Regions from separate parts of the Rhizobium sp. BK176 genome, predicted to be linked through region 2. Evidence: predicted binding sites of a transcription regulator. Region 2 holds the regulator's gene; the other holds the start of a gene.
What was found. The regulator LexA, encoded in region 2, represses DNA repair genes until DNA is damaged. The targets are predictions, from matches to a motif close to TGTTCNNNNTGTGTTCNG.
Positions count from the first base shown of each region.

Region 1: a site for LexA is predicted at 1,345-1,362, ahead of ruvC (crossover junction endodeoxyribonuclease RuvC). Genes of this name have one in related genera too.

Region 1 is NZ_JANUBV010000006.1:64,246-67,659, forward strand. Features, by position in the region: gene FHT76_RS19365 (methyl-accepting chemotaxis protein) at 1-1,163, opposite strand, end outside; gene ruvC (crossover junction endodeoxyribonuclease RuvC) at 1,404-1,916, shown strand; gene ruvA (Holliday junction branch migration protein RuvA) at 1,951-2,568, shown strand; gene ruvB (Holliday junction branch migration DNA helicase RuvB) at 2,648-3,414, shown strand, end outside.
Region 2 is NZ_JANUBV010000021.1:38,868-42,281, forward strand. Features, by position in the region: gene FHT76_RS34235 (ComEC/Rec2 family competence protein) at 1-1,492, shown strand, start outside; gene lexA (transcriptional repressor LexA) at 1,473-2,189, opposite strand; gene FHT76_RS34245 (VOC family protein) at 2,390-3,274, shown strand; gene kdsA (3-deoxy-8-phosphooctulonate synthase) at 3,271-3,414, shown strand, end outside.

The sequences.
Region 1 (3,414 bases), on a different contig from region 2:
GCAACGTCGCGGGTGACGCCGGCAAGACGGGCGAGCGGCGAGAACAGCAGCTTGGTGATCATCCAGGTCGCCACCGCCATGACGACCAGAACGCCAAATGCGATCATCGTCAGCAGGGTCGCGATTTCGAGCGAGCCGGCGTTGAGCTCGCTGAGACGCACACTTTCCACGACGAGGAAACGGGAGCCCTGATAGTCGATGCCACGGACATAGGCGCGCGCCTGACCATCGGCGCGATCGAAGTCGTCGACCGTCATCCCCTTTGCCGAAAGCGCGTCCTTAGCGAACGTGAACGGCGCCGTATCCAGCATGACAAGCTGGCCAGCGCTGTTCACGCCAACAGCCGAGCCATCTTCCGAGATGATCGCGGCCTGTGCGGTGCTGCCGGCCACGATACCCTTGGCGAGGATACTGGTAATGATGTCATCGCGCACCTTGAAGAGCATCACGCCCTTGGGAGCGCCGAGCTTGACGATCGGCACGGCGTAGAAGATTGCCGACTTACCATTTGCTGCATCGACGCGAAGACCTGAAAAGCCGGTCGGCGCGGAATCGTCCTTCGCCTTGGCGGTGTTCTCGATGGCCTTGGCAAAGGCGAGACCGGCGCCGGTCGACTTCCACGCATCGGTCTTCAGGTTTTCGGCGAAGTCGTCGTTCTTCTTGTAGGAATAGAGAACGTTGCCATCGAGATCGGCAATCAGCAGGTCGCTGAAGGCGGTGTTCTCGAGGTCGCGGGCCACCTCGCCCTGCGTCGTTTCGTGATTGGAGAAGTAGAAGCCGCTCGGAGCTTCCGGCTTGATCAGTTTTTCGCGCTGGTCTGCCGGATTGGGATTGCTGGTGATGAACACCTTTTTCAATTCGGCGCGCGCATCGCCTGACGTCTTCTCGATTGTCTTCCAACCGCTCTTCAGGCTCGTGATCGACATCTGCAGCGCTTCGATGCGCGCAATCGAGTTCGCCTGGTTTTCCAGCTGCTGAAGCTGATCCTGCAGCATGTCGCCGCGGAAGATCAGCACGCTCTCCTTTGCCTTGAGCGCCTGCTCGCCGGATATGCGGCTGCTGGCGAAATAAGCGAGGACGTTGATGACCGCGATCGACAGCGCGGTGAGCAGAATGAATGTAGCAATGACCTTAAAGGACAGGGATTGAAATCTCTGAACCATGAACGACGAACCCTTCCGGAACGGCTCATACCGGCGGAACGGGAACGCCCTGCCGGCTGACCTGTAAACAGAACACGGGAGCCTTACCTCCTGAAGAAGGGAGCTCCTCTGACATTTTGTGGATCAAAAGTCGGCTACGGAGCTTAAATTGCCGTAAACAGCGCGGCTGAAAAACAAGGAATGTTTTTGTTTTGTTCACATATCGATGGCAGTTATTTTGCGAGTGCAATAGGGTGAAGCATGCAAAATACGATTCGCATCATCGGCGTTGATCCGGGCCTGCGCCGCACCGGCTGGGGAATTATCGACACACTCGGCAATTCCTTGCGCTTTGTCGCGTCCGGCACCGTCACCTCGGATGGCGACATGGACCTGGCTTCGCGCCTCTGCCAACTGCATGACGGTCTGGCGGATGTCGTCCATAGCTACAAGCCGGATGAGGCCGCTGTAGAACAGACCTTCGTCAACAAGGATGCCGTCGCGACGCTGAAACTCGGTCAGGCGCGCGGCATTGCGATGCTGGTCCCTGCCCGTGCCGGATTGCCGGTCGCTGAATACGCGCCGAACGCGGTCAAGAAGGCAGTCATCGGTGTCGGCCACGGCGAGAAGCAGCAAATCCACATGATGCTGAAAATCCTGATGCCCAAGGTCGAATTCAAAGGCAACGACGCCGCCGACGCGTTGGCGATCGCAATTTGCCATGCGCACAACCGCGGCAGCAACCGCATGCGGCAGGCAGCACTTGCCGGCTAATCTTCACTGACAACCCACCGAACGGACCATTTGCATGATCGGCAAGCTCAAAGGCACCATCGAAGAAATCGGCGACGACTATGTCCTCGTCGATGTCCACGGCGTGTGCTACGTCGCCTTCTGCTCGGCGCGCACCCTGTCTCGCCTCGGCTCGGTGGGCGAAGCCTGTGTGCTCTTCATCGAAACCTATGTTCGCGAAGACCAGTTGAAACTCTTCGGTTTCATGACCGCGCTCGAGAGGGAATGGTTCACCCTCCTGCAAAGCGTACAAGGCGTTGGTGCAAAGGTGGCTCTCGCCGTGCTCTCGACGCTGCCTCCAAGCGAACTGGCGAACGCCATTGCGCTGCAGGATCGCACGTCAGTCGCCCGCGCTCAGGGTGTCGGACCCAAGGTCGCAGTGCGTATCGTCACCGAACTGAAGAACAAGGCGCCGGCCTTTGCCGGTGAAGCGTCCGGTACCATCGGCCTCAAGCAGGAGTTGGGCGAAGGCGTCGCAGCTGCTCCGGTCGCCGACGCGGTCTCCGCACTGACGAATCTCGGCTATTCCCGCGATCAGGCGGCCAACGCCGTTGCAGCGGCCATGAAGACCGCCGGTGAAGGTGCCGACAGCGCCAAGCTCATCCGTCTCGGCTTGAAGGAACTGGCTCGCTGATCCAATTGCCCGAGCGGGTGCCAAAAGCGTTCGGCTTGGTGTATTGGTCACGAGCGTTTGAAGATTGGGAAATGCCAGCATGAGTGAAGCCGCGCGCCTGATATCGGCCGAGAAACGAGGCGAAGACCTGGATGTGACGCTGCGGCCGCAATCGCTGGACGAGTTCACCGGCCAGGCGGAAGCACGCGCAAACCTGAAGGTGTTCATCGAGGCGGCGAAGAACCGCGGCGAGGCGCTCGACCACGTCCTTTTCGTTGGCCCGCCCGGCCTCGGCAAGACCACGCTGGCGCAGATCATGGCCAAGGAACTCGGCGTCAATTTCCGCTCGACCTCCGGCCCAGTCATCGCCAAGGCGGGCGATCTCGCAGCCCTCCTGACCAATCTCGAAGAGCGCGACGTGCTCTTCATCGATGAAATCCACCGACTCAATCCGGCCGTCGAGGAAATCCTCTATCCCGCGATGGAGGACTTCCAGCTCGACCTGATCATCGGCGAAGGTCCGGCGGCGCGCTCCGTCAAGATCGACCTGTCCAAATTCACCCTCGTTGCCGCAACGACACGCCTTGGCCTTTTGACAACGCCGCTGCGCGACCGTTTCGGCATTCCCGTCCGCCTGAGCTTCTACACGGTAGAGGAACTGGAATTGATCGTTCGTCGCGGCGCGCGCTTGATGAACCTGCCGATGACCGACGAGGGTGCGCGCGAAATTGCCCGGCGCGCCCGCGGCACGCCGCGTATCGCCGGTCGCCTGCTGCGGCGTGTGCGCGACTTCGCCGAAGTAGCGAAGGCCGAAGCCGTCACCCGCGAGATTGCCGATGAGGCGCTGACCCGCCTGCTCGTCGACAA
Region 2 (3,414 bases):
GGCGCATATCGTGGCAATCTCCGGTCTCAACATGGCGCTCTCCGCGGGTATCTTCTTCGTCGGCCTACGCCAACTGCTGAGCCTGTTTCCATCCGTTACGCAGGCGTACCCGACCAAGAAGATTGCAGCTGCTGGCGCGCTCGTCGCCCTGACAGCCTATTACATGATCTCGGGCTTTGCGGTCTCGGCAGAGCGAGCCTTCATCATGATGGCGATCATGCTGGCCGCTGTATTCTTCGACAGGCCGTCAATCAGTCTGCGCAACATTGCCCTATCGGCTTGGGTGATTCTGCTCTTGTCTCCATCCGAGGCGCTAGGCGCGAGCTTCCAGATGTCATTTGCGGCGACTCTTGCGCTGGTTGCCGGTTATGCGATGTGGTCGAAGCGAGCCGCGCGCGAACATCCCTTGCTGCAAGTCAGGGCAGTGAAGCCCGTAGTTTTTGTCGCACGCTTCTTTGCTGGCATCCTCCTTTCCTCAATGATCGGAGGCTTCTCGACCGCGCTCTTTGCAGTCGAACATTTCCATCGGCTCAGCGCTTATGGATTGCCCGCAAATCTCATGGCCATGCCGGTAATCTCCTTCGTGGTGATGCCTATGGGCATGTTCGCGATGCTGCTGACGCCGTTTGGCCTCGATATCGTTCCCTGGAAAATCGCCGGCTTCGGGCTCGAAATTGTGATCGCCATTGCAAAGATGGTCTCGGGATGGGGCGGCAACGTCGATATCGGCCGATTGCCGGTTTGGTACTTTCCTGTCGCCGTCGCAGGCTTCCTCGTGCTTGCGCTTCTGCGCACCAGACTGCGGTACCTCGGCGCTGTTGCGATCGCGTTGGCAACTCTGCTCGTTGTGCTCGCGCCGTCCAGACCGGCGCCAGATTTCATCATTGCCGAGGATGGCGGTCTCGTCGCGATTGTCGACAATCAGGTTATTGCTTCCAACCGGACGCGCCCACCCGACTTCATTTTCGACCAATGGCGAAGGGCTCTGGTTGCGGAGCAAGCCCGGCCGCCGCTCCTGATAGAGGGTGTCAAACCAGTCCGCCGGCGAGACGGCGACGGCAAGCCTCGGAGGCTCTCGGCCGACGAATTGCATAACGCTCGCAACGCGTTGCGGCAGGTCGTTGCGAGAGGCGTTGAGAACCGTTTCGTCTGCCTGAAAGGCGCTTGGTGCACAGCGGCGCACGACAGCGGCTACGTTCTGACGATCATCGAAGATCCCGCCTACGTCGGCGCTGCCTGCGACACCGCCGACATCGTCGTTACGCCCGCTCGTCTGCGCGCAAACGAATGCCGGTCAGGTGCATTGTTGTTCACGGGCGAAACCTTGCGCCGCTCGGGTGCGGCAGAGATACGAATAGACGAACAGGGAACGCCTGTCGTGACGACGGCCTATACGACACTTGACCGGCCCTGGATGCGGCATCGGGCATACAATTGGCGAAGCGGCACCTTCGACGGAGAGCCGCCTGTCTTTAGTGATAGCGGCGAATGAGGCCGACCAGCTTGCCCTGAACCTTGACGCGATCGGGTCCGAAAATACGCGTTTCATAAGCCGGGTTCGCAGCTTCAAGCGCGATCGAAGCGCCCTTGCGGCGGAAGCGCTTGAGGGTTGCTTCCTCGTCATCGACAAGTGCGACAACAATGTCGCCGGCGTTGGCGGTGCTGCCGTTGCGGATAATCACCGTATCGCCGTCGAAGATGCCGGCCTCGATCATCGAGTCTCCCTTCACCTCGAGCGCATAATGCTCGCCTGGGCCAAGCATGTCGGCCGGAACCGTGATGTCGTGCGTATTGTTCTGGATTGCAGAAATTGGCACGCCTGCAGCGATCCGCCCCATAACAGGTACAGAGGCCGAATTGCCATTGTCCGCATGCGCGGCCGGCTTTGGCGGCGCCACCGGTTGAGGTTTGCCAAGGCTGCCCTCGATCACGCTCGGCGAGAAACCGCGGCGCGGCTGGAGACTGGGATTATATGCCTCTGGCAGCTTGATGACCTCCAAAGCGCGGGCTCGATTCGGCAGTCGGCGAATGAAGCCGCGTTCTTCCAGCGCCGTAATCAGGCGGTGGATGCCCGACTTCGACGCGAGATCGAGAGCGTCCTTCATTTCGTCGAAAGATGGGGGGACACCGGACTCCTTCATTCGTTCGTGAATGAAGAGAAGAAGCTCCTGTTGCTTGCGCGTCAGCATCGAAGTTGAACCCCAGAGTTGTGAAACAAAGCCAGAACAGACACTATATGTTCCATATGTGTTCTGCAAGTACCTAAATTTTCGTAAAACTTGCCTGCAACTTGTTCAGTTTTTGCGTCGCTTTTGAGTGAATGCGGAGAAGGGGGTTGCATTGTTCTCTTGCCCGGCGCACATCTTCGCAAATCCCCGGGGAGTTTGCCATGAGCGAAGCACATCCGCTGGACCACATTGTGCTGCCGGTGTCCAACATCAGGCTTGCGCGCGAGCGCCTCGGAATGCTGGGATTCACCGTCGCGCCAGATGCGCGGCACCCGTTCGGAACAGAGAACGCCTGTATCTTCTTCGCCGACGAAACTTATCTGGAGCCGCTGGGCGTCGCCAGCCTCGAACTGCACGAGGCGTCGGCGAGGAAGGGCAACGTCTTCACCGCGCGTGACCGTGCCTTTCGGTTTCGATGCGGCGAGGATGGACTGTCCGCAGTTGTCTTCGCGACGGGGGACGCCGACCGCGACCACGCTAGATTCCTTGCGGAGAAGATCAACGGCGGTGAGATGCTGCAGTTCGAGCGGCCGATGAAGATGCCCGACGGCTCGGAAGCCATTGCTGCATTCAAACTCGCGTTCGCAGTTGACCTGCGCGCACCTGATTTCTTTTTTTTCACCTGCCAGAGGGTCAATCCGCTGCCTGCCGATCGAAGGGCGCTGCAAGTGCACCCAAATGGCGTGGGCGGGATCGCGGAGATCGTTCTTGGCGCGCCGGACCCAAAGGCGTTTGCGCCATTTGTGCGCGCCGCGGCGCACGGCCTGACGGTGATCAACGAGGCCTTTGGTGTGAGTGTTGCAACGCCCAACGCCAGGATCATCGTTCTGTCCCCCGATGGACTGGATGCCTACTTCGATATTTCTGCACCCTCAGACGATCGCGGCCTGCGCGGCGTTGCCGTTGTTTTCAAGGTCGGTGATCTCGCCGTGACAGAAGCGCATTTGGCTGCTAACGGGATGACCTACACGCGCAAGAACAATCGAATTCTGGTGAAGGCAGCGCCCGGGCAGGGTGCGCTCTTCGCCTTCGAGGAGAAACGATGAGCCAGACAAATTCCGAAGTCGCGGTCGGCGAAGGCGCCGGCCGCGTCACCTTTTCGAATACCGGCAAGCTGTCGCTGATTGCCGGACCGTGTCAGATGGAGAGCCGCGAGCATGCGTTCATGGTCGCCGGTGTATTGAAG